Regions from separate parts of the Micromonospora sp. NPDC005172 genome, predicted to be linked through region 4. Evidence: riboswitches for the same ligand, from Rfam matches in the RefSeq annotation. Region 4 holds a riboswitch; each other region holds the start of a gene.
The links. A riboswitch is a leader RNA that binds a small molecule or an ion and turns the genes downstream of it on or off. The one in region 4 is predicted to bind cyclic di-AMP.
Positions count from the first base shown of each region.

Region 1: linked by a shared signal. The riboswitch ahead of ABZV06_RS05535 (transglycosylase family protein) and the one ahead of ABZV06_RS08020 (hypothetical protein) in region 4 are both predicted to bind cyclic di-AMP.
Region 2: linked by a shared signal. The riboswitch ahead of ABZV06_RS02035 (NlpC/P60 family protein) and the one ahead of ABZV06_RS08020 (hypothetical protein) in region 4 are both predicted to bind cyclic di-AMP.
Region 3: linked by a shared signal. The riboswitch ahead of ABZV06_RS04710 (C39 family peptidase) and the one ahead of ABZV06_RS08020 (hypothetical protein) in region 4 are both predicted to bind cyclic di-AMP.

Region 1 is NZ_JBEXIL010000005.1:132,829-140,404, forward strand. Features, by position in the region: gene dinB (DNA polymerase IV) at 1-904, shown strand, start outside; gene ABZV06_RS05530 (hypothetical protein) at 1,026-1,373, shown strand; gene ABZV06_RS05535 (transglycosylase family protein) at 1,448-2,125, opposite strand; cyclic di-AMP (ydaO/yuaA leader) riboswitch at 2,125-2,295, opposite strand; gene htpG (molecular chaperone HtpG) at 2,517-4,433, opposite strand; gene ABZV06_RS05545 (SDR family oxidoreductase) at 4,628-5,326, shown strand; gene ABZV06_RS05550 (hypothetical protein) at 5,424-5,930, opposite strand; gene ABZV06_RS05555 (M28 family peptidase) at 6,064-7,576, opposite strand, start outside.
Region 2 is NZ_JBEXIL010000002.1:157,406-164,981, forward strand. Features, by position in the region: gene ABZV06_RS02025 (NlpC/P60 family protein) at 1-426, shown strand, start outside; gene ABZV06_RS02030 (N-acetylmuramoyl-L-alanine amidase) at 486-2,441, opposite strand; cyclic di-AMP (ydaO/yuaA leader) riboswitch at 2,677-2,813, shown strand; gene ABZV06_RS02035 (NlpC/P60 family protein) at 2,826-3,866, shown strand; gene dcd (dCTP deaminase) at 3,927-4,505, opposite strand; gene ABZV06_RS02045 (pyridoxamine 5'-phosphate oxidase family protein) at 4,583-5,131, shown strand; gene ABZV06_RS02050 (zinc metalloprotease) at 5,209-6,192, opposite strand; tRNA gene ABZV06_RS02055 (tRNA-Gly) at 6,395-6,468, shown strand; gene ABZV06_RS02060 (hypothetical protein) at 6,543-7,193, opposite strand; gene ABZV06_RS02065 (dihydrofolate reductase family protein) at 7,340-7,576, opposite strand, start outside.
Region 3 is NZ_JBEXIL010000004.1:165,853-173,428, forward strand. Features, by position in the region: gene ABZV06_RS04695 (bifunctional cytidylyltransferase/SDR family oxidoreductase) at 1-1,270, shown strand, start outside; gene ABZV06_RS04700 (CDP-glycerol glycerophosphotransferase family protein) at 1,313-2,983, shown strand; gene ABZV06_RS04705 (alpha/beta fold hydrolase) at 2,980-3,726, opposite strand; gene ABZV06_RS04710 (C39 family peptidase) at 3,863-4,711, opposite strand; cyclic di-AMP (ydaO/yuaA leader) riboswitch at 4,945-5,085, opposite strand; gene ABZV06_RS04715 (hypothetical protein) at 5,370-6,140, opposite strand; gene ABZV06_RS04720 (hypothetical protein) at 6,353-6,805, opposite strand; gene ABZV06_RS04725 (acyltransferase) at 6,991-7,576, opposite strand, start outside.
Region 4 is NZ_JBEXIL010000008.1:114,993-122,568, forward strand. Features, by position in the region: gene ABZV06_RS07985 (cellulose binding domain-containing protein) at 1-876, shown strand, start outside; gene ABZV06_RS07990 (hypothetical protein) at 1,108-1,515, opposite strand; gene ABZV06_RS07995 (hypothetical protein) at 1,653-1,796, opposite strand; gene ABZV06_RS08000 (STAS domain-containing protein) at 2,186-2,548, shown strand; gene ABZV06_RS08005 (hypothetical protein) at 2,563-2,748, opposite strand; gene ABZV06_RS08010 (SRPBCC family protein) at 2,878-3,330, shown strand; gene ABZV06_RS08015 (hypothetical protein) at 3,377-3,904, opposite strand; gene ABZV06_RS08020 (hypothetical protein) at 3,995-5,014, opposite strand; cyclic di-AMP (ydaO/yuaA leader) riboswitch at 5,068-5,199, opposite strand; gene ABZV06_RS08025 (SGNH/GDSL hydrolase family protein) at 5,455-7,284, shown strand; gene ABZV06_RS08030 (cation diffusion facilitator family transporter) at 7,392-7,576, opposite strand, start outside.

The DNA of each region.
Region 1 (7,576 bases), on a different contig from region 4:
CGAGGGGATCTCCATCGACGAGGCGTTCCTGGACGTGGGCGGCCTGCGGCGGCTGGTCGGGTCACCGGCCGACATCGCGGCGCGGCTGCGCCGGGAGGTCCGTGAACGGGTCCACCTTCCGATCACGGTGGGTGTGGCCCGCACGAAGTTCCTGGCGAAGGTGGCCAGCGGGGTGGCGAAACCAGACGGCCTGCTGGTGGTCGCACCGGACGCCGAGGCGGCGTTCCTGCACCCCCTCCCGGTCGAACGGTTGTGGGGCGTCGGCCCGGTCACCTCCGCGAAGCTGCGGGAGCACCGGATCCGTACCGTCGGCGACGTGGCCCGGCTCGGTGAGGCCGCGCTGGTGTCGCTGCTCGGGTCCGGTGCCGGTCGGCACCTGCACGCGCTGGCGCACAACCGTGACCCACGCGCGGTGCAGGTCGGTCGCCGACGCGGCTCGATGGGTGCCCAACACGCGCTGAGTCGTACCCCGCACGCCCCGGCGGAACTGGACGCCATCCTCGCCGGTCTGGTCGACCGGGTCACCCGCCGGATGCGCGCGGCCGGGCGGTCCGGTCGCACCGTGGTGCTGCGGTTGCGCTTCGGCGACTACAGCCGGGCGACCCGCTCGCACACCATCGGCAAGGCGACCGCGGACACGACGCCGCTGCTCGCCGCGGCGCGCGCGTTGCTGCGGGCGGCCCGGTTCGAGATCGACGGTCGTGGTGTCACGCTGATCGGTGTGTCGGTGGGCAACCTGGACGACAGTCCGGTCCAGCCGGAGTTGCCGTTCCACCGCGACCCGGGCGCGGAGTTGGACGCAGCGGTCGACGCGGTCCGCGACCGGTTCGGCTCGACGGCGCTCACCCGTGCGGTCCTGCTCGGCCGGGAGCCGGGTGTCGAGATGCCGCTGCTGCCGGATTGACCGATCTGCGTGCGGTGTCCACGCGCCCAGTTGCGACAGGAGACACATCACAGCAGGTCGGCGGTTTAGCCGGCAGCCGACGGGTGACCCTTGTGGGGTACAGCCTGACGAGGGGGGGCACATGTCCGACGACACCAGCAACCGATCGAGCCGCCGCGCCGAACGCCCGCACGACGTGACCGACCCGCTGCTCTGGCAGCTCGCGGTCGACGTGCTCGAGGCCCACGAGCCCGACGACGAGGGGCACTGCCGCAATCTCCAGTGCGCCGGCCAGGCCTGGCCGTGCGCGGCCCGCACGAGCGCCGAGCAGTCGGTGCGGCTGGCCCGCAGCACCCCCGACTCGGCCGAGATGACCGTCGACGGTGACGCCGCCGGCACCGGCTGGGCGACCGCGCCGGCACCGCGCTGGGGCTGGAACGGCGAGGCGGCAGCGCGCCGCGAGCCGAGGAAGGCCGCCTCGGCGGCGTGACGCGTACCGCGCGGAGACCAGCAGACGAACGAACGCTCGGCCGGTGACCCGGCCGAGCGTTCGTCTGTCGAGCGTCAGAGAGCGAGTCGCTGGCCCGGGAGGATCAGCCCCGGGTCGGCGCCGACCAGCTGCCGGTTGCGCTCGTACAGGGCCTGCCAACCGCCGGCCTGGCGGTGCCGCTCGGCGATCTCCGACAGGGTGTCGCCCGGCTTGACCACGTACGTGTCGCCGCTGGCCGCCGGGGCGGTCCGCTCGTGATTACGGGTCGCCGGCTGGTCGCCCCGCGACGACCGCTCCTTGCCGGCGGTGGACTTCGACGAGCCGGTGGACGACTTCGTCGAGGGCTTCGCGGTGGACTTGGTCGACGTCGTGGCGGAGCCGCCCGACGAGCCGCCCTTGCGGCCGCAGGTCGGCCACGCGCCGATGCCCTGCCCGTCGAGCACCTTCTCGGCGATCGCGATCTGCTCCCCGCGGCTGGCCAGGTCGGCGCGGGCGGCGTACTTCGTGCCGCCGTAGCCGGCCCAGGTGCCCTGGGAGAACTGCAACCCGCCGTAGTAGCCGTTACCGGTGTTGATCTTCCAGTTGCCGCCGGACTCGCACTGGGCGACCGCGTCCCAGTTGACGCCGGCCTGGGCCGGAGCCGCCGGGCCGAAGAGGGCGACGGCGCCGGTGACCGCGCCGACGGCCAGGGTGCCGACGGCGACGCGGCGGGTGGTGACCCGTCGATGACGGGGTGTGTACGCAGACGTCATGGTTCGTTCCTCCACGCCGGCGAGGTGAGCTGTCGGGTTCGGGCCGAGGAGCCCGGCCGCACGGTGGCGGCTTCACCCCGAGGTGACATGCACCGAGGAACGTTGGGTCCCCCGCTCCTGCCCGGGTTCTGTTTCCGACGACCGGGGGCAGGATTTGGCGTTGCCGGTCGCGGCGTCCACGGTGGTGGACCCGACCGACGGTAGGCACGGTCGGTGACGGTCGCCCACCGCTTGTGAAGTTGTTCACCGGCCCACGCGGGGCGCTCCGGCCAGCGGTTGCGGACGACGTCCACCTGTGCACCGACCATGATGGACCGTTTCCGATCAGGGTCGACGTCCACCTGCCAACCGGCCGGCGGACCCCCGGATCGGGTCCGCCGGCCGGGGGTGATCAGAGAGTGCGCGCCAGCCGGTCCGCGAGCGTACGGGTGAAGCGTGCCGGATCGGCCAGCTCACCGCCCTCGGCGAGGACCGCCAGGCCGTACAGCAGCTCGGCGGTCTCGGTCAGCGCCTCCGAGGAGTCGCCCTGCTCGTGGGCCTTGCGCAGCCCGGCGACCAGCGGGTGACCAGGATTGATCTCCAGGATCCGCTTGGTCGTGGGGACCTCGTGCCCCATCGCCCGGTACATCTTCTCCAGCGTCGGCGTGAGGTCGTGCGCGTCGCCCACCACGCAGGCCGGCGAGGTGGTCAGCCGCGACGACAGCCGGACCTCCCGGACACTGTCGGCGAGGGTCGTGCCGAGCCACTGCACCAGCGCGCCGAACTCCTGCCGCTGCTGCTCGCGCTCGGCCTCGGCCTGCTGCTTCTCCTCGTCGGTGTCGAGGTCGACCTGGCCCTTGGCGATCGAGCGCAGCGGCCGGCCGTCGTACTCGCCGACCCGCTCGATCCACACCTCGTCGACCGGGTCGGTGAGCAGCAGCACCTCGTGACCCTTGGCCCGGAACGCCTCCAGGTGCGGGGAGTTCTCGATGGTGGCCCGGGACTCGCCGGTGGCGTACCAGATGTCGGTCTGGCCGTCCTTCATCCGCGAGACGTAGCCGGCCAGGTCGGTGGGCTCCGCCGCGTCGTGGGTGGAGGCGACCGACAGGATCTCCAGCAGGGTGTCGCGGTTGTCGGTGTCGTCGATCAACCCCTCCTTGACCACCGCGCCGAACTCGGTCCAGAAGGTGCGGTAGCGCTCGGGGTGGTTGGCCTTCAGGTCCTTGACCGTGGCGAGCACCTTGCGGACCAGGCGGCGGCGGACGATCTGGATCTGCCGGTCCTGCTGGAGGATCTCGCGGGAGATGTTCAGCGACAGGTCGTGCGCGTCGACGACACCCTTGACGAAGCGCAGGTATGTCGGGACCAGCGCCTCGCAGTCGTCCATGATGAACACGCGCTTGACGTAGAGCTGGACGCCGCGGCGGCCCTGCGGGGAGAACATGTCCAGCGGGGCGTGGCTGGGCAGGAACAGCAGCGCCTCGTACTCGAAGGTGCCCTCGCCCTTCATGTGCACGACCTCGAGCGGGTCCGCCCAGTCGTGGCTGACGTGCTTGTAGAACTCGTTGTACTCGGCGGCGTCGACCTCGTCGCGGGAGCGCGCCCAGAGCGCCTTCATCGAGTTGAGGGTCTGCACCTCGCTGGTGGCCGCCTCGCCCTCGGCGCCCGGACGCTCGACGGTCATCCGGATCGGCCACGCGATGAAGTCGGAGTAGCGCTTGACGATCTCGCGGACCGTCCACTCGGCGGTGTAGTCGTGCAGGTTGTCCTCGGTGTCGACCGGCTTGAGGTGCAGGGTCACCGAGGTGCCCTGCGGCGCGTCGTCGACGGCCTCGACGGAATAGGTGCCCTCGCCGGCGGACTCCCAGCGGGTGCCGCCGGTCTCGCCGGCCTTGCGGGTCAGCAGGGTGACCCGGTCGGCGACCATGAACGCGGCGTAGAAGCCGACGCCGAACTGCCCGATCAGCTCCTGCGAGGCGCGGGCGTCGGCGGACTCGCGCAGCTGGCGCAGCAGCTCGGCGGTGCCGGACTTGGCGATGGTGCCGATCAGCCGGACCACCTCGTCGCGGTTCATCCCGATGCCGTTGTCCCGGACGGTCAGCGTGCGGGCGTCCCGGTCGACCTCGATGGCGACGTGCAGGTCGTCGGTGTCGGCGACGAGATCCTTGTCGACGAGCGTCGCCAGCCGCAGCTTGTCCAGGGCGTCGGACGCGTTCGAGATGAGTTCCCGCAGGAAGACGTCCTTGTTCGAGTAGATCGAGTGGACGACCAGTTGCAGAAGCTGACGCGCCTCGGCCTGGAACTCCAACGTCTCGGCCTGGTTGCTCACACCGTCTCCCCTTCTCGGCTCGTGCGGAGGTTCGCGCAAAGGATACGAGCCGTCACCGGCGTACACGTGTGCGCCTCCGGGTCGTATTCCCGATTCCCGTGCGCCCGGCGCGTGACCTAGCTGACTTTGCTCAACAGAAGCCAGCCGGATAGCGTTCGGTGCGACAAGCCCCGCCACGAACCTGGAGCAACCCCATGAAGATCGCTGGAAGCACCGCCCTCGTCACCGGCGCCAACCGGGGCTTCGGCCGGCACCTGGCCGCCGAACTCGTCTCCCGGGGCGCGACCGTCTACGCCGGCGCCCGCAACCCCGACAGCGTCGACCTGCCCGGCGTGACGCCGGTCCGGTTGGACATCACCGACCCCGCGTCGGTGGCCGCCGCCGCCGAGCTGGCCGGTGACGTGAACCTCCTGGTCAACAACGCCGGCATCGACAGCCGGGCGGACCTCCTCGACGGCGACCTGGACCTGATCCGGCTGGAGCTGGAGACCCACTACCTCGGCAACCTGTCGATGATCCGGTCCTTCGCCCCCGTCATCGCCGGCAACGGCGGCGGCACGGTCCTCAACGTGCTCTCCGTGCTGTCCTGGGTGAATTTCCCCCTGCACGGGGCGTACGGCGCCGCGAAGTCCGCCGAGTGGGCGATGACCAACGCGCTGCGCCTCCAGCTCGCCGAGCGGGGCGTCCGGGTCGCCGGCCTGCACGTCGGTTACATGGACACCGACATGGCCGCGACCGTCACGGGCGCCAAGTCGGACCCGGCGGTGATCGCCCGGCTCGCCGTCGACGGCATCGAGGCCGACGCGTACGAGATCGTCTCCGACGACATCAGCCGACAGGTGCAGGGCGGGCTCGCCGGCGGGGTCGCCGCGCTCTACCCGCAACTCCCCTGACCGTGGACGCCACGGGCCGCCGCCGGGAGCATCCGGCGGCGGCCCGTCCTCGGTTACGCGGCCAGCTCCACCCACGCACCGGCTCGACATCCGTCGCTCAGCAGCCGCCGCAGCTGTAGAAGAGGATGTCCCAGTGGCTGCCCTCCTTGGTGTAGAGGTTGCCCGAGGCGGCCCGGTACTGGTAACCGAAGCCGGAGATGTAACCGACATAGGTGTAGTTCGCCGAGATGTAGTTCTGGATGCAGGTGCTCAGCGCGATGTCGAGCTTGTAGCCGTTCCAGTGGCTGTACGTGCCCCCGGCGTGCCCGACCTCGGTGCCGGCGGTGACGGTGACCGCGCAGCCGCTGGCCCGCTTGAAGGTGATGATGCCGTCGATGGTGGCCTGCCGGACCCCGTCGAACGAGGTGCAGGTGGAGACGTTGCGGTCGCTGCAGTTGCCGCTAGAGGTCCAGGAGATGCCGGCGGCGCGCAGCTGCGAGGTGGCGCTGGAGTGGCTGATGGCGAAGGCCGGCGCGGCCAGGCCGAACGCGGCACAGAGCGTCGCCAGGGTGGCCACCAGCAGCGTGAGCACGCGGCGGCGCAGGGTGGATCGGTCGGGTGACATGGCACTCCCGTTCGCGTGAGGGGCGGAATTCTGCGAATCAGGGGCCGGCCTTGAAAGATTTCTACCAGAGATCGATGGTCATGACCAGATGTCGGGTGGGAGCGGTGTGACCGCCACCCCCACCCGACCTCCCTCAGCTGGCCTGAAGCGTCACGTCGTCGATCACGAAGCTGGTCTGCAACGACGAGTCCTCGGTGCCGGTGAACTTCAACGTCACCGTCTGGCCCGCGAACCCGGCCACGCTGAACGTGCGCTGGGCGTAGCCGGAGGCGGCGTTCAGGTTCGAGTACGTCGCCAGCGTGGTCGAGCCCACCTGCACGGTCAGCTTGTCGTACGCGGTGGAGCCGGTGGTCTCGGCGGTGTCCACGTGCAGCCAGAACGACAGCGTGTAGCTGGAACAGCCGGCCGGCACGGTCACCGACTGGGACAGGGTGTCGGTGTGGCTGCTGCCGTACCCGTCGAGCCACGCCTTGTACGACCCGGTCCGGGCCGGCTGGCTACCGGAGTTGGTGATCACGCCGGAGGAGGCGGTCCACGGCGTGGTGCCGCTCTCGAAGCCACCGTTGCCGATCACCTGGCCGCCGGCGCAGCCACCGGTGCCGGTGACCGTGAGGGTGAGGCTGGCGGTCCGGGTGACCGAGCCGGTGCCGGTGACCGTGACGGTCACCGTGCCCGTGGTGGCGCTGGACGACGCGGTCAGCGTCACCGTGGCCGACCCGCCGGAGGTCACCGACGACGGGCTGAAGGAGACGCTCACCCCGCTGGGCGCTCCGGACGCGCTGAGGCTGACCGTCTGCGCGGAGCCGGAGGTGGTCGCGGTGCTGACCGTCGCGCTGGCGCTGGCGCCCCGGGCGACGGTGAGCGCCGTGGGGCTGACCGCGAGCGAGAAGTCGTTGGTCGGGGTGCCACTGCCCACGGCGAGCTGCCACAGCGCGTACGCGACGCCGTCCGCGGCCCGGTTCAGCACGGTGGCGCTGACGTTGGCGGTGGTGTCGCAGGAACGGTGGTAGCACGAGTCGTAGGCGGAATTGGCCGTGCCGCCCCACTTGGCCGCCTGGCTGCTGGTCTTGCGGGCGCTCGCGCCCGCCGCGTACCCGGAGGTGGGGATGCCGGCCTGCTGGAAGTAGTAGTCGTCGGAGCGGCCCTGACCCTCGACGTTCTCCTCGGGTTGCAGCCCCAGCGAGTCCCAGTACGCCTTCAGCGGCGCCGCCGTGGTCGAGCTGACCCGGTTGATGAAGTAACCGCCGTTGGTGGAGCCGACCATGTCGAAGTTGTAGTAGCCCTTGATGTAGCCGCGCTGGGTGGAGTTGAGCGAGTTGACGTAGAAGCGGGAGCCGTTGAGGCCCTGCTCCTCGTCGGTCCACCAGGCGAACCGGACCTTCTTCGTCACGGTCGGGTTCTGCGCGGCGAGGACCAGGGCGTTCTCCAGCAGGGTGGCCGAGCCGGACCCGTTGTCGTTGATGCCCGGACCGGCCGAGACGCTGTCCAGGTGCGCGCCGAACATGACCACCTGGTCGGACGGGCCGCCGGGCCACTCGGCGATGAGGTTGTTCGAGGGGTACGTGCAGCTGGAGCAGTACTGCTCAGTGACGGTGTAGCCGGCCGCCTGGAGCTTCGTCTTGACGTAGCTGAGCGAGGCGGTGTAG
Region 2 (7,576 bases), on a different contig from region 4:
ATCAAGAAGCTCGAAGCGTCGATGCCGAAGACCACTGTCAAGACCGCGGGTTGCCCGACCATCAACGGCGTGGTCTCCGCGGCGGCGCAGAAGGCGATCAGGACCGCCTGCCAGCAGGTCGGCGACCCGTACGTCTGGGGTGCGGTCGGTCCTAACTCGTTCGACTGCTCGGGCCTGACCCAGTACGCCTACAAGTCGGCCGGGATCTACCTCACCCACCACACGGGTGACCAGTGGAACGAGGGCAAGGCCGTCTCGCGCGCCGACGCCCGCGCCGGTGACCTGGTCTTCTTCTACTCCGGCCTGAGTCACGTCGGGCTGTATCTGGGTAACAACCAGATGGTGCACGCACCACGCGCCGGCAAACCGGTGATGGTGTCGAGCATCAACACCATGCCCGTCGCGGGGTTCCGTAGACCCGGCTGATCCGCACCAGGCACGACGAACGGCCCCCGGTCACACCGACCGGGGGCCGTCGTGGCTTCTCAGCGGGGTGCGCCCACCGGTGACGGCAGGAGCTGTACGTCGGCGAGGTCGACGTACATGATGCGATGACCGAACTGGATCTGCACGTACCGCTTCTCGCCCCGGATCACCGTCCAGTCGCCGGGGGACGAACCGTCGAACGTGCTGGCCCGGTAGTACTCGCTCTGCAGCACGGTGCCGACGGCGTACCGCTGACCGGCGGCGAGGGTGTACTGCAGTGGCGAGATCGTCTGGTAGGGCACGCCGGCCGGGTAGGCCGCCTGCTCCGGGTACGCCCGCCCGTACACTCCGATCGTCGCCCGGCCGGGCTTCGGGGTGACCACCATCCCGACGGTCCAGGCGGCGGTCGGCGCGGATGTCGGGTTGTGAAACCAGGCCCGCTGTCCGAGGTACCAGATGGCCGTCCAGTCGCCCTGCCGACCGGCCAGCGCGTACGTCTGGCCGGCGGAGGCGCGGGCACCGTGGTCCGACACGTCCATCGTGTCCGGGGTGCCGTCGGGACGCAGCGCGATGTCGTTGACCAGCGGCGCGTCCGCGGACGGCGCGGTGTGCAGGATCACCGACGAGGAGCCGCGCGGCGCGCACGGCGTCCCCGGGGTGACGCAGCCGGTGAACGCCGGCTGGTTGGTCGCGTAGTCGGGGTCGATCCGGACCAGCCCGGTGGCCGGGGTGCCGGTGTCCAGCCGTGGCGCGTGCAGCAGGTCGAGGTAGTGCGTCCAGTCCCAGTAGGGCCCCGGGTCCCAGTGCATCCCCCGCACGGTCGCCGCGGTGGTGCCGGGCACGTTGTCGTGGCCGATGATGTGCTGGCGGTCCAGCGGGATGCCCAGCCGCAGCGCGAGGTGCCGGACGAGCTTCGCCGAGGTCCGGTACATCGCCTCGGTGTACCAGGTGCCCTGCGCGGCGAAGCCCTCGTGTTCCAGCCCGATCGACTTGGCGTTGACGTACCAGTTGCCGGCGTGCCAGGCGACGTCCTTGGTCCGGACGTGCTGGGCGATGTGCCCGTCCACCGAGCGAAGCGAGTAGTGCCAGCTCACGTAGGTCGGGTCCTGGACGAGTTGGAGCGTGGTCGCCCAACTCGCCTCGGTGTCGTGGATGACGATGTACTCGATCTTCTGCCGGGCGGGCCGGTCGGAGAGATCGTGGTTGCCGTAGTCGCCGTCGCCGAACGCCGCGTAGGGGGCGGGGATCCACTCACAGGACACCGTGGGGGGGCATTCCAGTCCGTCCGGGCGAGCGAGTCGCCGCAGGCCCAGCCGGTCCAGCCAGGATCGCTCGGGTCGTACGGCGCGGGCCGGCAGCGTGACCCGCTGGCCGTCGTCGGTCACTCGGGTCTGGCCGGTGCCGATCGTGGTGAAGACCTCGTCGGCGAAGGCCGCCGCGGCATCGGCGCTGTCCGCGCCGGCGTAGTGGGCCACCGCGCCGTACCAGGTGGCCGGGTCGGTGCCGGCGCCGACGGGCGCGCCCACCTCCCGTTGGTACGCGGCCAGCAGCGCCGCCCCGCCCCGGATGTTCGTCGTCGCGTCGGTGCGCAGCGCCTCGGTCGTGGCCCCGGTCAGCGTGGCGGCGGCGTCCACGGTCTGCAGGGCGGCGGTGGGCGGCGCGGGGTCGGCGGCCGGGGCGGGCGTGAGAGCGTTGCGGGAGTCGTCGCCACGCGGGTCCTCCCCCGGGGCGTCATGGTGGCCGCGTCGGGGCAGAGCGGTCACGTGCCGGGCATCGGTCAGGTGCATCGGGCCGTAGCCGCCGCTGGTGCTCGGCGTACCGGCGTTGCTGTCCCAGCGGGACTCCAGGTAGGAGACGCCGAGCAGCACGTCGATCGGGACGCCGTACTCGGTCGCCGCGGCAGCGTACTGCTGCTGGCGGTCGGCGGCGGGCGCGGCGGAGGCGGGGCCGGTGTGCAGTGGTACGGCCGCTGTGGCGGTGAGGACCGCGACGGCGAGCAGGGTCGGACGCTTCATCGAACCCCCTACATGTGAACTGGTGTCAGTGCGGTCACCTTCGCGCCGTACGGGAGTCCGCGTCAATACCTTTCCATGTTTCAAAACATGCAGAAAGAAACCTTCACCAACGCTCGGCGGCTCGCTCCAATCGGTACGGAGTGTCACGGACGCGTGGGTTGCGGATCGGTAACGGCCGTCTCTACTCTGGTCATTTGTCGGCCCGGTAGCAGGTCTGCCCATCCCGGGCGGTGACGGACCGACACCGCCGAGTCGCTTCCGAGCGAGCCGGGGACCCACGTTTCCCTGGGGTGAATCCGCAGCCACTGCGGTAGGGCGCCCACTTCCCGCCCGAACCCGTCAGCTAACCCGGTAGGCGGTCAGGAAGAAGGAGTACGGAACCCGGTGGCCCTTGATGCCCCGCGGCCGTCGTCCGAGCGGTCGGCTCCGGCCGACCCGACGTCGATCGCGCCGCGCCCACGCTGGTCCCGCTTCACCACCGCACTCGCCGCCCTGGTCGGCGTCGCCGTCGTCCTGACGGGCAGCGCCACGGTGGCCCAGGCCGACCCGTCCGTCGCCGAGATCGAACGGCAGATCGACGCCGACTGGAACAAGCTCGAACCGATCATCGAGCGGCACAACGCCACCCGAGCCGACCTGGCCCTCAAGCGCAAGCAGGCCGACACGCTCGCCGCTCGCATCGCGCCCCTGGAGCGCCAGGTCGACGCCGCGATGAACAAGGTGAGCGCGCTGGCCGTACGGGCGTACATGGGCCAGAACCTGTCGACCGTCAACACGATGCTCGGCAGCCGCTCGCCGAGTGAGGTGGTCGGGCAACTCGAGATGCTCGACCGGTTCGCCCACAACCAGCAGCAGGACGTCCGGCAGGTCGCCGATCTCCGCGACGAGCTGGCCCGGCAGAAGGCGCCGCTGGACGAGATGGTCGCCCAGCTGACCCGGACCGAGGCGCAGTTGGCGGCGAAGAAGAAGCAGATCAACGAGGAGATCGACCGGCTGCAGAAGCAGCGCCTCAAGGTGTACGGCAACGGCGGCGGCGGTCCGCTGCGTCCGGCGCCCTGCCCGGCCAGCTATCCGGGTGGCGCTGCCGGCATCGCGGTGAAGTTCGCCTGCGCCCAGATCGGCAAGCCGTACGTGTGGGGCGCCGAGGGGCCGGAGTCGTACGACTGCTCCGGGCTGATGCTGGCCGCCTGGGCGAAGGCCGGTGTGTCGCTGCCGCACAACGCCGCCGCGCAGAGCCGGGTGACCAGGAACGTCAGCAAGGGCGACCTGCGCCCCGGTGACCTCGTCTTCTACTACAGCGACATCCACCACGTCGGCATGTACGTCGGCAACGGCTGGGTGGTGCACGCCTCGCAGGCCGGGGTGCCCGTCAAGATGAAGAAGGCCGACGACGGGCCCATCCACAGCTACGGCCGTCCCGGCTGAGAAACGCGGGACGCGGTCGGGGCCCGTCGCGATCCGCTCGCGGCGGGCCCTCGTCGTCTCCTACCTCGTCGGCCAGGCGCGCCAGTTCTGCCAGGAACGACTCGGCGTCGGCCCCCGCTGACCCTGGTAACGCGACCCGTAGACCACCGAGCCGTACGGGTGCTCGGCCGGCGAGGACAGCCGGAAGATGCAGAGCTGGCCGATCTTCATGCCCGGCCAGAGGGTGATCGGCAGGTTCGCCACGTTGGACAGCTCCAGCGTCACGTGCCCGGAGAAGCCCGGGTCGATGAACCCGGCGGTGGAGTGGGTGAGCAGGCCGAGGCGGCCCAAGCTGGACTTACCCTCCAGCCGGCCGGCGAGCTGGTCGCCGAGCGAGATCACCTCCAGTGTCGAGGCGAGCACGAACTCTCCCGGGTGCAGCACGAACGGCTCGCCGTCGGGCACCTCGACCACCGAGGTCAGGTCGTCCTGCTGCATGGCCGGGTCGATGTGGGTGTAGAGATGGTTGTTGAAGACCCGGAACAGCCGATCGAGTCGTACGTCGATGCTGGAGGGTTGGACCAGGGTGGGCTCGAACGGCTCCAGGCCCAGCGTGCCGGCCTTGATCTCGGAGACCAGGTCGCGGTCGGAGAGCAGCATCGGACCACCTTAGCGAGGTGGGCGGTGACCAGCGTGTCGAGGTCGCTCCTCGTACATTTGTTCGATAGAATGCCCGCATGGCTTCCTGGTCCGATTTCGCCGCCGACGAGCCCCGCCTCGCCGATGGGATTCGCGTTCTCCTGCAGCAGTACGGGCCGGGCTTCGGCTACCTGGCCACGGTCCGCGCCGACGGTGGGCCCCGGGTCCACCCGGTCTCCCCGGTCATCACCGACGAGGGTCTGTTCTGCTTCATCATCGACTCGCCGAAGCGCCGCGACCTCGAACGGGACGGGCGCTACGCGCTGCACTCGTTCCCGCCGGAGGAGAGCGACGACGAGGCGTACGTGGCGGGCCGCGCCCGACCGGTCACCGATCCGGTCCGGGTGGCCCGGCTGGCGCAGAGCGCCCGGGCGGAGCCACGGGTCGACTGGCGGCTGTTCGAGTTCACCGTCGACGTGGCGATGCTGACCCGCCGTGAGCAGCACGGCCTGGGCATCGCGGTCGGTCATCCGGCCGTCCAGGTCTGGCTCGATCCGCAGAGCCCGCCGGCGGCGGTCGCGGCTCCGGCCGTACCGCAGACGCGCCCGACCCGCCGCAGCCGTGACGTCCAGTACACGGCCGCCTGACCACGGCCTGTTCCTCGGAAAGACGCCGGTGCCGGCTCCGTCACGAGGGAGCCGGCACCGGATGTACGTGCGGGGTGCTACGCCGCGCGGTACGCGTTCCACGCGGTCAGCATGCGGCTCGCCTGCCCCGTCGTGAACTGGTACATGCACGAGTCGTAGGTGTAGTCCATGAAGTTGGTGATCGGGTCCAGGCCGGTCGCCGAGCAGGTGTTCCGCCCGGTCGGGCACTGGTACGCCGGCGACGCCTCGGCCGGGGTGTCGCTGACGCCGTCGCCGGAGCCGCCGCAGCCACCCTGGAAGGTGTGGTAGAGGTTCAGCCAGTGGCCGATCTCGTGGGTGCCGGTGTCGCCCTGGTTGTAGTTGGTGGCGGTGCCGCCCGGCAGTGACTCGTTCAGCACGACCACGCCGTCCATGCTGCTCAGGTTGCGCTGCGGGAAGGTCGCCCAGCCCAGAAGGTCGTCGCTCAGCTCACCGAGGTAGATGTTGAGCGTGTTCTTGCCGCCGACCCGCAGCGACGACTTCATCGACCGCTCGGCGGACGAGCCGTCGACGATCGGGTACCAGGACGTGTTCGTCACCCGATTGATCTTGTCGAGCCGGAACGCGAAAGCGGTGGTCGCGCCGCCGGTCCCGCCCGCGTAGGCCTGGTTGAGCACGCTGATCTGCGAGGTGATCAGCGAGTCCGGGATGTTGCCGCCGGCCCGGGTGCTGTTCTCCTGGATCACGTGCACCACCACCGGGATGGTGACGGTGGCCAGCGTCGTCGCGCCGGCGCCGGCCCGGTAGTTGGCCCGTTCACGCAATGCCGCCGCAAGGTCGGCGTCCCGCTCGCGGACCTGCTTGGCGGTCAGCTCGTTCGGCTCGTGCAGGGCTGCGGCGCCGGGCTTCGCCCGGGCATTGGCCTGGCTGCCGGCCGGCCCCGAACAGGCGCCGCCCGGCGCTGCGGAGGAGGCCGAAGCAGCCGGAACGACGCCCACCGCAGCGGTGCTGAGCAGCAGCGCGAGGGTCGTCAACGCGACACCGGCGACACGCCGGGTCAGCAGGTTGGGACGGAGTCCCATGGGCCCACCTCTCTCTGGCGGCGCGGCAGGGGGTGTGTCACGCCATGGCTGGCAATGTGTGGCAGACGTTACAACCCATCGATGCATTTGAGAACGGCCATATGTTGCCGTCTGGAAACTTCTTCGCGGTGGGCGTGGTCAGCTGGCGCGCGGGGGTGGCTAGGTGCACGGGCGCGACGACTCGGGTACAGTGGTGCCGCTCGCGGGTGTAGTTCAATGGCAGAACATCAGCTTCCCAAGCTGACAGTGCGGGTTCGATTCCCGTCACCCGCTCCACGCACGGAAGCCCTGATCAGGACACATGTCCCGCCAGGGCTTCCGTCGTTCTGGACCGTGCTGAGATCGTCCGGTCAGTTGAAGGGCTCGACACGCGGCTCGGCGGGGCACACGGGGATGTTGCCGTTGTGCCCCTCGGGCTCCAGCGTCGAGCCCTTCACCCATCCGGAGTACTGGTCGTGAGCGGTGGGGGCGAACACCTGGGTCGCCTTCAGCTTGTTGTTGGGCCAGGCAATCTTGAACCAGACCGTGTCCTGAACCTCGCCCGGCACCCCGGTGAAGTCGGAGTGAGCCAGGCATCGGGCGTACACGGTGGTATTGCCCTTCGCCACGCCCAGCCGGCACTTGACCGTAGGGTCGCAACCGCAGTCCTGTTCCTTGCAGGGGCGCACGACCGCTCCCATGTCGACGCCGCTCTCACCCCAGGTGTTGACGGTCCGAAACGGCCACGGCCCGGTTCCGGTGGGAGCCTGATTCGTCGTGGGTAGCGGCTCACCCTGCGGATTGTTGCAGTTGATCTGACTGCCCTTGATCACGCCGCACGGGCTGTTGTTGACCGTGTCCCCGCTGCCCTTGTCCGACTCGAACAGGGCGAAGACTCCGGCGATCAGTGCCCCGATGGCAGCAGCAGCGACCACGCCGACAAGCCCGATCATCGCGGCCTTGTTGTCCCTGATGGTCTTGGGCCTGGTGGTCCTGTCCTGGGTGGTCTTGTCCCGCGTCATCGTTCCTCCCCTGCAGGGGTGAGTTTCTTTCTACTGCCGAGTTACCCAGACGCAGGGGTGCACAACTCCATGTGATGGAATTGTGACTCAAGGTGATCGATTTACCCGGGCTTCACGTGCAGCCTGCTAGAAGCCCGGCGTCTGCGTCACCGCCTCCAGAACAGCAGGTGGGTGACTCCGCTGGGGCTGGGCACCGACTCCAGGTGGAAGCGGTCGAGCAGCTCGTCAGGGCTCTCCCACAACCGTTCGCCCCGGTGCAGGTCGACTGGCGCGACTGCGATGTGCATGGTGTCGACCAGGTCGGCGTCGAGGAACGCACGGATGGTCGCCACCCCTCCACCCAGGCGTACGTCCCGGCCGTCGGCTGCCTCCTTCGCCCGGGC
Region 3 (7,576 bases), on a different contig from region 4:
GGATGCCCAGCGGATCGTCGAGAAGGCCGGCCTGCGCAAGGTCACCAAGGTGATCGAGGGCGGCGACACCCGCAACGCGACCACCCGGATCGCGCTCGACGCCGTCGGTCCGGCCGACTGCAACATCCTCTTCCACGACGCCGTCCGTCCACTGCTCAGCGGCCGGATCGTCCGCGAGTGCGTGAACGCGCTGTGGACCTACTCCGCCGTCGACGTCGCCATCCCCTCCGCCGACACGATCGTCCAGGTGGACGAGAACGACTGCATCACCGACATCCCGGTGCGCTCCCGGCTGCGTCGGGGCCAGACCCCGCAGGCGTTCCGCTCCCCCACGATCCGCGAGGCGTACCGGATCGCCGAGGACGACCCCGACTTTGCCGCCACCGACGACTGTGGCGTGGTGCTGCGGTACCTGCCGGGTACCCCCATCAAGGTGATCGACGGCTCGGACGAGAACATCAAGGTCACCCACCCGGTCGACGTGCACCTGGCGGACAAGCTCTTCCAGCTCGCGGCGGCGCAGGCCCCCCGGCTCACCGACCACCGCAGCTACACCGAGGAGCTGACCGGCCGGACGATCGTGGTGTTCGGCGGCAGCTACGGGATCGGCCACGAACTGACCGAACTGGCGCGGCGCTACGGCGCGCAGGTCTTCCCGTTCAGCCGGTCCACCACCGGCACGCACGTCGAGCGCGCCGAGGACGTCGAGGCCGCGCTGACGACCGCCTTCGAGGCGACCGGCCGCATCGACCACGTGGTGGTCACCGCCGGAATCCTGGAGAAGGGCGCCCTCGCCGAGATGGACGAGGAAACGATGGACCGGGTGTTGCAGGTCAACTTCGTCGGTCCGGTGACCATCGCCCGGCAGGCCCTTCCGTACCTGCAGCAGACCAAGGGTCAGCTGCTGCTCTACACCTCCAGCTCGTACACCCGGGGTCGGGCCCGCTACGCCCTCTACTCGTCCACCAAGGCCGCCCTGGTCAACCTGACGCAGGCGCTCGCCGACGAGTGGGCCGACGTCGGCGTACGGGTCAACTGCATCAACCCGGAGCGGACCGCCACCCCGATGCGCACGCGGGCGTTCGGCGAGGAGCCGGAGCACACCCTGCTGGCCGCGGAGGCCGTCGCCCAGTCCTCGCTTGACGTGTTGATCTCCGACCTGACCGGTCAGGTCATCGACGTACGCCGGGCACCCGGTGACGGGCCGTCCGTGCCGGCGCAGTCCGGCCCGGCCCGGTCCGAGGCGCCGGCCGCGGCGTCCGCGAACTGACGCCGACGGCACCGCGACACCGACGGCGGCGAACGGAGCAACATGCGTGGTGACCTGGTCCGCAAGCTGGCCGCCCGATGCCTCAGCACCGGGCTCGCGGTGCTGGCATTCGTCGTGCTGGCCCTCACCGGCGTCACCGGATGGGGGCTCGCGCTGGCCGTCGCCGCGCTGGCGGCGGCGGCCGTCGAGCAGCGGGTCCGGCCCGGCGCGGACCTGGTCGCCGAGACCGCGCTGATCGCCGCGGCGGTCCTCGTCGGCTACGCCCGTCGGCTCGACGACGGGTTCGATCCGGCGCTGGCCGCCACGGCCCTGGTCCTGCTGGGGCTGGTGCTGCTGGTGGGGCCGCTGCGCACCGCGGGCAACCTGGAGATCCGGGCGGCGAACCTGCCGGTACGCGCCTGGACTCCGCTGATCGCCGACCGGCTCGGCGTCGCCCTGCTGGGGCTGCTGGCGGTGGTGGCGGTCGCCGCCGCGCTGACCCTGCCGGCCGCCGTGGCGCTCGCCGCGAGCATGCTGGTGGCCGCCGGCGCCGGGGCCGTCGCGCTGGACCTGGCCCGACGACGCTTCCGGCCGACCGCCGGCGGTGGGCAGGTGGCCCGCGCGCTGCGTCGGCACGAGCCGAAGTTCCTGCTCTACTTCTCCGCGCCACCCGGTTCGGAATACCAGGTCACCATGTGGCTGCCGTACCTCGAACGGATCGGCCGGCCCTTCCTGGTGTTGGTCCGCGAGCCGGAGTTCCTCGCGCCGCTCGCCGCGGCCACCGACGCGCCGGTGGTCTACTGCCCCACCCTGCGGGCGATGGACGAGGCGCTGGTGCCGAGCCTGCGGGTGGCCTTCTACGTCAACCACGGGGCGAAGAACAGCCACTGCATCCGGTTCACCCAGCTCACCCATGTGCAACTGCACCACGGCGACAGCGACAAGGCACCCAGCGCCAACCCGGTGTCGGGGATCTTCGACCGGATCTTCGTGGCCGGTCCGGCGGCGATCGACAGGTACGCCCGGGCCGGGGTGCAGATCCCGGCGGAGAAGTTCGTGGTGGTGGGCCGTCCCCAGGTGGAGTCGATCGAGGTACGCCAGGAGCCGACACGAGGGCTCGCCCACCCGACCGTGCTCTACACCCCGACCTGGACCGGGCACCACGCCGACGCCGACTACTGCTCGCTGCCGGTGGCCGAGGCGCTGCTGCGGAGGCTGGTGGAGCGCGGCGCGACGGTGATCCTGCGGGCGCACCCGTACACCGCGCAGAACCCGACGTCGGCCCGGCACCTGAGCCGGCTCACCGAGCTGCTGGCCGCCGACCGGGCGCGCAGCGGGCGGCAGCACGTCACCGGGGCGGCGGCCCGGGAGCTGAGCCTGACCGAGTGCGTCAACCGCTCGGATGCGCTGATCTCCGACGTCTCCGGGGTGATCTCGGACTACCTCTACTCCGGCAAGCCGTACGCGGTCACCGACATGGGCGACGAGGGTGACCGGTTCACCGAGCGCTTTCCACTGGCCGGGTCGGGCTACGTGCTGCGGCGCGACATGTCCAACGTGGACGTCGTACTCACGGCCCTGCTGGACACCGACCCGCTGGCCGACGCACGCTGGGTCACCCGCCGCCGCTACCTGGGCGACTTCCCGGCCGAGTCGTACGCCGAGGGTTTCCTGACCGCGGCCCGCCGGGAGCTGACGTCGGCGCGGGAACTGCCCGCGCCCGCACCCGCCTAGCGGTACGGCTCCAGCAGCTCCAGCACCGCCGCCGGGTCCTCCAGATGGGCGTTGTGCCCGAGGCCGGGCAGCGTGACGACCGGTACCCCATACTCCTTGAGCTGCGCGTCGGTGACCATCGGGTCGTGCTCCCCGCGCGCCAGCACCACCGGCACGTCGGTGGCGGCCAACAGCCCGGCCAGGTCGGGCTCGCCGACGGCGAACGCGCTCGTGTCCATCGCGAGCCGCCAGCGGCCATCGACCTGACGCAGGCCGGCGTCCACCATCGGGTGGTCCGGTGCGACGAGGCCGGCGAGACCGGCGACCCGCAGGTAGCGGCGGGCGGCCTCGGTGCGGGTGGCGTACCAGCCCACCGGACGGGCTGCCAGCTCCGCCGCACGGGTCAGCTCCGTGGGTGACCAGACCGCCTTGATGCCCAGCCCCACCACCGCGTCCACCGGCAGTCCGGCGGCGCGGGCCGCCAGCGCCACGCCGACCACACCACCGAGCGAGTGCCCGAGGACGACGAGGCGGTCGTCGGGGGTCAGGCCCTGCGCGACCCGCTGGGCGAAACCCTCGAAGGAGTACGACGGCAGTGGCGCCGACCAGCCGTGGCCGGCGAGGTCGGGTGCCGACCACCGCCCGGGCCAGTGCTGTTCCAGAAGTGGTGCCCAGGGCAGCCACACGTCACCTGTCGCCCCCATGCCGTGCAGCAGCAACAGGATCGGCTCACGGCCGGCTTGACCACCCGGTTCTTCCGCCACGGCCGCAGTCTCCCACGGTTCGCCGCCCGGTACGAGAGCCGTTCAGCGGCGGTCGCCGCCCGGCAACGAAGACGCCGCGGGCGCCGGCCCCTCGTGGGGACGCGGCGCCCGCGGCGTCGTGGGGTGTCCGCCTGGATCAGGCGGAGTAGCCCCGGCTGGTGATCCAGTTGGCCAGGTCGATCGTGGTGACCCAGTACGCCGGGTCGGCCGGGTTCGCCGAGTCGGCGATCCGCACGGTCCGGCCGTTGTCCTTGTAGCCCACGACGGCGATGTAGTGCCCGCCGCCGTAGGAGTGCCAACCGCCGTCGGTGTCGGTGGCGTCGCCGACGACGTTGGCCACCACGCCCCGGCCGTCGGTGATGGCCCTGACGACGTCGGCCGCAAGGCGGTCGATCTGGGCCGGGCTGGGCGCGCCCTCGAACATGCGGGTGCGGTACGGGGAGCCCTTCACCTCGGCGTTGAGCACCCGGGTGGTGTCCTCAGCCGAGTTGGTGCCCATCTCGGTGGTGCCCAGCTCGGCACCCAACTCCTCCTGCGTACGGTCGATGCCGCTGGCGCTCAGGGCGTTGCGGGTGGCCGCCGGGCCGCAGTTGTAGTACGTGTTCTGCGCCTCGTAGTCGTAGTCGAGCACCTTGGTCGCGGGCGGCTTCGGCTGCGTCGGCTTACGGGTGAGGTCCGGGTTGCTCGTGGCCTTCGCGGCGGGCGACGCGGCACTGGTGGCCGGGGCGGCGGTGCTCGGCGCGGTGCTCGGCGACGGGGCCGCGGACCGGACCTCGCCACGGGAGGCGACGGTGTCACTGCGCATCTCGGCGACCGTGGTCGGCGTGTGCTGGCCGGCCGGGGCGTCGGCGGCGCCGGCGACCAGGGCGCCGGTGGTGGTGGCGATGGCGAGGGCCGCGGCGGAGGCGGCGACGATCTGGTACGGGCGCTCGGTCGCAAGACGACGGAGCTGGCGCTTCAGGGTGTGCTTCACGAGGTCCTCCACGGTTCGGGGGGTGAGCGGCACACCGGGGCTCGGCCGGTATCCGGGCAGGCGCCAACGCGCGGGCCGTGGCCCGCGGATGGTGGACCGCTCAGGGGAACGCCCGGCACGGCCGGGCGGGAAGGGCGGTGACCCTGGGGGTCAGCTCACCGTCACGAGGCGGATGAGCGGGGACACCGCGACGCCGTGGAGGCGGGGGAACAACTGTGGGGTCGAGGGGTGCTGCACGAGGATGGAACTCCTTCCGTCACCGCCTACCGGGTTAGCTGACGGATTCGGGCGGGAAGATCGCCCTACCGCGGGCCGTGGCTCGCGGATTCACCCCGGACTTACTGTGGGTCCCCGGTTCGTTGATCACGATTGAGCGGGTCGGCGCGGCGTCGCCTCCTGCGATCGGTTACCGCACCGGACGGGACGACAGTACTGGCCGGTGGGCACTCTGCCAAGCCGCGCCCACCTGCGTAAACATCGATTAGCCCCGCAATTTCTGCGCGTCTTGCCGCTGACGTGACTCGATGGGACAACCGGTTCCGCCGGGACCTGTGGGCGACAACCGGACAGGCCGCCGACAACGCCGCCGCAATGCCAGGAACAATGGCCCCCGATGATGCCGGTCGCCCGATTCCGCCGCCGGTGGCGCGCCTCACATAACGGATCGGGCTCAACCCGCCCGAGCCGGACGCCAGCGCGCCACGACTGCCGTACGGGACGCCCGCGTCGCCGTACGCCGTGACCGCGCCGGGCCCGGCCGCGACCGCACTGCCGCCGCGTACGCCTCCTCGGCGAGGGTGCGCGCCGACTCGGCGGCCACCTCCGCGTCCCGCCAGGCCGACCGCTCCCGCTGCACGGCCCCCCGGTGCTCCGCCAGCCTCGCGTCACGGATCGCCCGGACGAGCAGCACCTCCTGCTCCACCGGGTGTCGGCGGGGGTCCCAGCCACGCCGGTGCCCGAACACGTCACCGAGCTGCGCCATGGTCAGCTCCCCGCGCCAGTACGCCGCCATCGCGGCTCGGTGCAGATAGCGCTCCCGGGCCGCGTACTCGCCGGGGGTGTGCGGGGTCCGGGGAGTCGGCAACGCCCCTGCGGTGGCGACCCGGCGGGCCGCGGTGTCCGCCTCGTCGTACGCCGTCCACGCCTGCTGCGCCTCGTCCTGAGCGACCAGCCAGTCAGCGCGACGGCGTCGGGCGGTCCGCGCCGCTCGGGCGGCGGCGACGGCCACCTCCTCGGCGTACCGGCGCAGGTCGGCGATCTCCGCGGCGGCCAGCTCTCGGGCGGTGGGTGTCGGCGGCGTCGGGTCAGCCGCCGGCGAGTCCCGCTCCGGGCGGGCCACCAGTACGGCGAGGACCGTCAGCGCCAGCAGGAACAGGGCCGACCAGATGGCGGCGGCCTGGGGCACCTCGGTCAGGAACTGGTAGAAGACGACGGTTTCCATGGTCGGCTCCTCGGCATGAGCACGTCAGCGATGGGATGCCGCACGGCGAGGGTGCGGGCGGTGTGTCGTCAGGTGCGGTGGCGGGGCGCTCAGGTCGACGGCAGGCCCGTGGGCCCAATGGTCGGCCTGGGGGTCCGGTGGCCGGGTAGAGACCGGCGTCTGGCATACGACTCGGCGCTCGCCGGACGGCGTGACGCCCCGCCTGTGACCCGCTAGGCCGGCGGCGCTCGGGAGGCTCGGCTGGCCGGGCCGGCGGCTCGGAGCGAGGGCTCAGCGGCCGTGCGGGCCTGGTTGCCGGCCGCCGGCGGGCCTGGCAGGACGGCCAAGGCATCCTTCAGCGCAGGCTGCGGGTCGACGGACCGCGCCGGCCCGGCGTCGGCCCGCGCCCCGGCGACCGGGTCCCCGCCGGCGTGCTGGGCAGCGGCCCGGCCGGAGAGAGCCGCGCGGTCGGTGACGGCGCGGTCGGTGAGGGCCGCGATCGACGGTCCGAGCGGCTCCGCGAGGGCGAGCGACCCGATGGTGGGCGGCGGGGCCGCTGCGGTCGATGCCGGCAGCAGCGCCGGGGCCGCGCCCAGGGCGAGCGACAGCACGGCGAGGCTGGTCAGCACCCGTGCCGCCCAGCGCGCCACCCACCACAGGGGACAGGTGAGCGCGACCGGGAGCACGTCCTCACGCTACCGTCGGGACCGCCCGGACGCATCGGCGACGGGCGTGTCGGCCCGCGCCGCGCCGACCCCGTCCGACCAGCGTGGACATGGTGGCGTGAGAGCCGGCTCTGGTGGGTGCCACCGCGCCCGTCAAGATCGTGCTCGATCGTTGATGTAGTGGCCTCAGTCGGCTCACGAGACCACTACAACCGGGATCGAGTGCGATCTTGCGCGGGCGCGCGGGCGGATTCGCCGGGGACGTCGGGGTCGACGCCTCCGGTCTCCGGGGCGCGCTGGTGGGGGACGATCGGCGCTCGACGAGTACGGCGCGGCGCGAGCCGGCGCATCATCGGCGTCTCGACGTAGCGGTGCAACAACCCGGCGAGCACCAGGTTCACGAGCAGGAACCCGAGCACCACCGCGGGCCCCTGCCAGCCCCGGAAGCCGGTCCCCCAGTCGCCACTGAGCCGGAGCACGCTGGTCATCACCAGCACGTGCACCAGATAGAACGCAAAGGAGACCTCGCCGAGCCAGACCAGCGGACGCGAGCGCCACGGCGAGCGCCGGTTCCGCACGTCGGCGTCGGCGGCGGCGGTGATCACCAGCAGGTACGCGACGGCGAGCAGGGTCGTCCACAACTCGGCGCGGATCCACTGCCCGGCGGCCACCCAGGTGCCCACGAAGATCGCGGTGGCGGTCGTCAGGCCAGGTCCGCGCCACAGACCCCGGAGCATCAGCTCGGCCGCCACCGCGCCCAGCCAGAACTCCAGGGACCGCACCGGCGGGAAG
Region 4 (7,576 bases):
TTCTACCTGAGCACCAACGGCGGTGCGACCTTCACCGCGACGGCGGCGACCGGCCTGCCCACCTCCGACGTGCGGTTCAAGGCGCTGCCCGGCCGCTCGGGCGAGTTGTGGCTGGCCGGCCCGGGTGGACTCTGGCGGTCCACCGACTCCGGTGCCAGCTTCACCAAGCTGGGCGGCGTCAGCGCCTCCGGCAACGTCGGCTTCGGCAAGGCGGCCCCCGGGCGGACGAACCCCGCCGTCTTCCTCTACGGCACCGTGGACGGCCAACCCGGCGTGCACCGCTCCGACGACGGCGGCACGACGTGGGTACGCATCAACGACGACCGCCACCAGTACGGCAACCCGACCGAGGCGCTCACCGGCGACCCCCGGGTCTACGGCCGTGTCTACCTGGGCACCAACGGTCGCGGCATCCTGGTCGCCGACCGCACCGGCGGCACACCGACGACCCCGCCTCCGACGACCCCGCCCCCCACCACGCCGCCCCCCACCACGCCGCCTCCGACGACGCCGCCTCCGACCACGCCGCCCCCCACTACGCCGCCCCCGACGACCACGCCGCCCCCGGTCGGTGGCTGCGCGGCGACCTACCGGGTCACCGGCTCCTGGTCGGGTGGATTCCAGGCCGAAGTGGTGGTCAGCAACCCCGGCACCAGGCCCATCGCCGGCTGGACGCTTGCCTGGACCTTCCCCAACGGCCAGCGCATCAGCCAACTGTGGGGCGGCACCCACACCCAGAACGGGGCGGTCGTCTCGGTCGTGGACAGCGGCTGGAACGGCGCGCTCGGCGCCGGGGCCAGCACCACCATCGGCTTCCTCGCCTCCTGGACCGGCACCAACTCGCCGCCGACGGCGGTGACCTGCACGAGTCGCTGACCCGGTGGCCCGGCGTCGTCCGGGCCACCCGAGAACACCGGTCCGCCGGGGCTGCCTGAGGGGTCCGGCACCCCGGCGGACCGGGCACAAGCCACCGGCCCAGCACCGCCACCCGATGCGAGCGGGCCCCGCCGACGCGATGTCGACGGGGCCCGCTCGCTCACCGTGTGCCAGGGCGTGTGTCAGAGCCCCTGGCCGGTCTCGGCTTGACCGAGGACTTCGACAAACGCCCTAGTCGTCCAGGCCGACGGGGGAGTTGGGGCGGTCGACGTCGACGAACTCGACGTCGTCCACCGCGCGGTCGTCTCGACTGCCGGCTGCGCGGGCGGCGGAGCCGACGGCCCAGCCGACCGCCGCGCCGACCAGCGCGGCGCCGATCAGCAGCGTCCACGGCAGCGCCGGCTGGCGGCCGGCAAGCGCGTCGAAGGCGCGCGAGGCGCGACGCCGTGCCTCCTCCGCCGCCGAGCCCACCAGGTCACCGGCGCCGTCGGCGAGGTCGCCGCTGCTGCGACGGGCCGACCGCGCGGTGTCCAGGACACTGTCTCCCGCGGAGCTGACGGCGGAGAGCAGTTGCTCCCACGCCTGGTCCGCAATCCGCTCCGGCTTGCTGCGCCGGTCCAGCAGGTTCGTTCCGAACATCGTGGTTACCTCCTCAGGTGCCGAAGCCGCCGGCCACTTCGGACCTCGGCGTCCGTCCAGCGCGACACGGTTCGCTGATTGCGCAGTGCCCCAGGCCGGTCCGGCGCAAACCCGGTCCGGCGTACCCTGCGGCCGGGTCAGCGCACCGCCACTGCGGCCACGCCACGTGCAAAATCGTCGTCATCGTCGTCGTCATCGTCGTCTCCGCCGCCGAAACCGCAGGCCAGTACGAGGGCGAGCAGGAGACCGACGCCGGCCAGCCCGGCCAGTCGCTTGATCATCGAAGGTCCTCTCCGTCACGGTGGGTGCCCCGGCCGATGCTAGACAGCGCCGGCAAGCACCTGGCCGGGTCGCACCGCGCTGGGCTGTGCGACACGCCGAGCCCAGGCCGGGACGGGCGTGCGGGGCGGGACGGATGTCGGGCTCGCCGCGCCGCGACCGCTACCCTGGTCCGGCGACGCGTCGGTTCCGACCGATGGTCGACTGATCAGATAACGAAAAGTATTGAATGATCAGATGCCGAAAAGTGGGGATATGGGCAACTTTGTGCGCCCGGATCCGTGAATTGCTCATCCCGAGGGGTGGCGACCGAGGCCGTTGGAGGAATACTCTCGGTCGCGGCCCGCGTACTGATGAGGCGCCCGGGGGACGGGCGGGTGGAGGTGCTCGCGTGAGCCTGTCGATCGTGAAGTCGGTCCTGTCCGGTGGTGTCGTCGAGATCGCCCCACGGGGTGAGATCGACGTCGACACAGCGTACGAGGTTCGTGAGGCGATTGCGGAGGTGCTGGCCAAGAGCCGGCCGCTCCGCATCGAGCTGAACATGAGGCTGGTCACCTTCATCGACTCCGTGGGCATCAGCGCCATGGTCGCCGGCTTCCAGACCGCCGAGGTCAGCGGCGTCAAGCTGGTCGTCACCGAGCCGAGTCGGTTCGTGCACCGTCAGCTCTGGGTGACCGGCCTGCTCGGTCTCTTCGGCGCGCCGGAGCCCTACTTCGCCGGAGCCGCCACCCGCGAGGTGCTTCCCGGCGCCTGAGTGCGGCACCACCGTCAGGACTGCTCGTCCAGACCGGTGAGGTCCACGTCGGTCACCTCGGTCACCGCCCCGAGCGCCAGGTTGTACACCTCGTCCAGCTCGTGGCGACTCAGGCGCTCATCGGGCACGTCCACGACCTCCTGCCGGGAGTCGTCCCGCCCGTCGTGCACGTACCCGCCGCTGCCGGAATCGCGGACCACGGCGTCCCATCAGCCGACCGTGGTGGGAACGCTGCGCGGATACCGGGACAACGCACGGTGTCCGTCCGGCCGATGCCAGCCGGGCGGGGGTACGGGACCATCGTGCGACCAGCGACGTCGGGAGACGGTGTGCTCAGCAGCGATACCTTCAGCTACACCGTCCAGGCCCGCTGCACCCGTGCCGAGGCGGCGGCGTTGTTGAGCGACCTGACGCGTCAGGGTGAGCTGCATCCCCTGATCATCCGGGTCCGCGAGGTGGCGCCTCGTCCGGGCGCCCGCGCCAGCTACACGATCAACGACAGGCTGGCGGCCGGCCCGCTGCGCTTTCGCACCACCTACCAGGCGGACGTGCTGGTCAGTGAACTCGACGAGATCGTCACCGTGGCCCGCCAGTGGCCGGCCACCACCGTGCGCAACCACACCCGGCTGCGTGCCGACTCGGACGGGCTGATCCGCATCGACGTCGACATCACCCTGCGCGCGCCGACACCCCTGTTCCGGTACGCCTTCCGCCAGGCCCGGGCCGCCCACCTCGCCCTGGCGGCACGCCTCGCCACGGTCCTGGACACGCACGCGGCATGATCGCGCTCGATCCAGCAAGGAGTGGCGTCGACGCGGCTCGTGGCCACTACTTCCTGGTTGTCGCCTGACCCAACGCCGCGCCCCGTGCGGGCCGCACCTGCGCCGTGCCGCGCCGGGGTAGGCGTCCCCAGGGCTTGTACGTGGAGAGCACCGTCGCGATGATCATGAGGGTGGTCGACACCGCCGGCGCGATCACCAGGTCGGCGCGGCCCCGGGCGGGTAGCGCGGCGCCCAGCGCGCCAGCCTCCCGCAGGTTCGGGGTGAGCAGGAACAGCACCAGCCCGACCATCACCGTCGTGATGACGAGCTTGATGAGCACCCACCGGTAGCGCAGCAGGCCCCAGGGAGTGAGCAGGGCGCTGGCGACGCCGACGAGCCAGACGAGCACGCTCAGCGGCGCGAAGAGCACGGTGCCGACGAGCCTGGCGACCGGGTAGACCACGTTCGGATCGGCGCCGCGTTGTGCCGCGATGCCGAGAGTGAGCAGCACCAGGTCGGTCCCCAGCCAGCCGAGGGACGTGACCAGGTGCAGGGTGAGCAGTGCCTTGCGGGTGGCGGGCGCGATTCTCGGCATACCGGAATGCTCCCGGCCCGGCCCGCGGTCGTCGTCCGACCGCCGACGACGTCCGGGGTACGCCCGCTGACGTACCCCGGACGGTCCCGGTCAGTACACCGACAGGTGTACGTGGTTGGTGTGGTCGCTGGAGGGGTCGCCACCCGCCCCGCTGTACGACTTCCAACCGCTGCTGGGCAGCCAGATCTGGCGGTACCAGATCACGTACAGCACCGCGAGCCGGTCGGCGTTGCGGATGAAGTACGCGGCCAGGTTGTTGCCGTACGTCTTGTCGGCACCGCTGGCGTCCCCGCCGAACCCGCCCTTCGCCGCGGCGAAGTCGCAGGCCCGGCCCTTGGGGTGCTCGCCGGAGCCGCCGGAGCGGTGACAGGAGACGTAGTGGGTGAAGCCGGCGGCCTTGGCCTGGTTGAGCGCGTGCAGGGTGCGGGGGGTGATGCAGCCGCTGGCCGGGGTGGGGTCGTCGATGCTGCACGACTCGGACGGCCAGGAGCCGTTGGAGTTGCGCGGGGCGGGCTGGGCGTTGGCGGTGGAGGTGCCGCGGTTGGAGCTGGTGTCGGCGGCGGTGGTGCGCGCCTTCGTGGTGGCGACGGTCAGGGCCCGCTCGGCCTGCTCCTTGCGCTTGGCCATCACCTCGACCTGCTTGCGCTGTTCACGGATCTCGCCGTCGAGGGCGACGCGGGTGCGGTTCGCCTCGTCCCTGATGGTGTGCAGGTCCCGCAGCACCCGGTCCTCGTTGGCGGCCACCACGTCCAGCGCGGCCGCCCGGTCCATGAAGCCCTCGGGAGTGTTGCTGTTCAGCAGGGCCGAGACGGTGCCGAGGCGGCCGGTCCGGTACGCGACGCCGGCGATCTCGCCGACCTTGCCGGTGCGGACGGTCATCTCGGCCTCGGTGGTCTTCAGCTTGACCGCGAGTTGCTGTTGCCGCTGGACTGAGGTGTCCAGGGCGCGCTTCGCGTCCAGGTAGCCCTTGCTGGCCGCATCGAGTTGGGCCCGCAGCGCGGGTGTGCCGCCCTCCTCGTCGCTGTCGGGCGCTGCGGCGGCCCGCAGGCCGCCGGGGGGAGCGGCGGTGGCGGCGCCCACCGGGAGCGCGATGCCGAGAGTGACCATCATGACGATCAGGGCCGCGAGTCGGGCGGCGGGTGGTCGTGCTGGTGCCACTACGCATGTCCTTCCGTCAGCCGCCGACCGGGTTAGCTGACGGGTTCGGGACGGAAGATCCCTACCGCTGACGCGGATGCACCCCAGGAACATGGTTCCCCGGTTCGCCCTGTCGGGCGATTAGGCGGCGGCCACCACCGGCGCCGGGAGGCGCCGCCGGGTGGAGGCCGGGACCGAGCTTACCGGTATCCCTGGGGCTGGTTGTAGTCAATGTGACGGAAGGTGTCTCCGCCGCCACCATCGGTCGATGGTCTGCCCTGAGGTCCCTCTCGCGGCTCATGGGTGCTGGAGCGTGCGTCCCGTTTCGGGGACCTCCTGTACTGCTCACGCTGCCGATAGGGTTTCTTTGTTTGGGCCGAGTGGCCAATCGACTTATCAGGATGGATCTAGTAGTGAAGCTTCGCAGATCGTTGGTTGTCTCGACGGTTGCCGTGCTCGTCGCGGCCGCCGTCATTCAGCCCGGTACGAGCGGCGCGGCGGCGTCCGCCACGACCACGGCAACAACCGCAACCGCAGCCGACGGGTGGACCGGTACCTGGTCGACGGCGTACGAGAACGCCGGTGGGGTCTTCCCGGCGCAGACCACGACCCGCCAGATCGTGCGCACGAGCATCGGTGGCACACAGGCCCGACTTCGGCTGTCCAACGTGTTCAACACCAAGGCGCTGACGCTGCAGGACTTCCACGTGGCGCGTCGGTCCTCCGGCTCGTCGATCGTTTTGTCCACCGACAAGGCGGTGACCTTCGGTGGGAAGTCGTCGGTGACCATCCCGGCCGGCGGCGAGGCGGTCAGCGACCCGGTGTCCTTCCAGGTGCTCGCCGAGTCCGACGTGGCGATCAGCTTCTACGCGCCCACCAGGGCCGAGAACGTCTCCAGCAAGCAGTTCGCCTTCTCCGACCAGTACATGGCCAACGGCAACGTCGTCGGCGCCCAGTCGCTGTCGGTGATCCAGCAGTTCTCCAGCTACTTCATCGTCTCCGACCTGGAGGTGATCAACAGTGCCGCGACGGGCGCGGTGGTCACCCTGGGCGCGTCGATCACCGAGGGGCACAGCTCGTCCTACAACACCAACCACCGGTACCCGAACCTGCTGGCGGCCCGCCTCAACGCGTCCGGCCGCACGGTGGGGGTGCTCAACGAGGGCATCGCGGGCAACCAGCTCCTGGGTGTCGGGACCGGGCCGAGCGCGCTGGACCGCTTCGACCGGGACGTTCTCGGCCGGTCCGGGGTACGGTCCGTGATCTTCGCGGACAACCCGATCAATGACCTGGCCAGCGGCCGGGAGCCGACCGGCACGCAACTGATCAACGGACTCCGGCAGCTCATCGCCAAGGCCCACGGCGCCGGCATCGCCTTCTACTGCGCCACCCTCACCCCGTTCAACGGGCACTGGGCCTGGTCCGCGTCCCACGAGACCGCACGCAGCGAATACAACACCTTCGTCCGTAGCTCGGGTTCCGGTTGCGACGCGTACGTCGACTTCGACGCCGCCACCCACGACCCGTCCGCACCGACGAAGTTCCGGTCGGACATGGACTCGGGCGACCACCTGCACCCCAACGACCTGGGTATGGAGGCGATGGCGAACGCCATCCCGCTCACCCTGTTCGGTGCCGGCGCACCGGTTCCGACGCCGCTCACCCTGGCCCAGGCGGTCAACAACGTGGCGGTCTCCGCCGACGCCAACACCAATCCGGCGGACTTCGACGGCGGGGGCGCGAGCTTCTCCGCCGAGGCTCTGGCGACTGCCAAGCTGGTCCGCGGTGCGACTGTCACCCTCAACGGTGTCAAGCTCACGTGGCCGTCGAGCGCCGGTACCGGCCAGCTGGACAACGTCATCGCCACCGGCCAGACCGTCACGGTGTCCGGTTCCGGTAACACCCTCGCGTTCCTCTTCTCGGCGGCTCACGGCCAGGGCACCGGCACCGGCACGATCACGTACACCGACGGCACGACGCAGGCGTTCACCCTGACGTCGCCGGACTGGTTCGTGACCGCGACGCCCGCCGCGCCCACCACGTTGGTGGCCGTTGCCGCCTACCAGAACCGGCAGGGCAACACGCGGTACGACAGCCCGAGCGCGGTGTTCGGTGTCACCGTGCCGTTGGCTTCGGGCAAGACCGTCGCCCGGGTGACGTTGCCGGTCGCGGGCGTCGCTCCCGTGCAGGCGGGGACCCCCACCCTGCACATCTTCGCCGCCGCTGTCGGTACGCGTTCCTGACCGTGCCACCGCCTCCTTGGTGGGGCGGCATCGCCGGGGTCACCGTCCCTGCCTCGCGCGGGGCGGTGACCCCGGCGCTGCCCTGTCGTGGCTGACCGTGGACGACCTCACCACTCGACGGAGCCGCAGACGCCCGGGGCGGCCCCGGGCTCGATCTGCAACGTGGCGTGCTCGATGCGGAAGTCGTCCCGCAGGGCGGTACGCGCCGCGGTGAGCACCGCGCCGACCTCCGCGCCCGGTGCCATGGTCAGGTGCGCGGAGGCCACCTCCATGCCGGAGGTGAGCGTCCAGA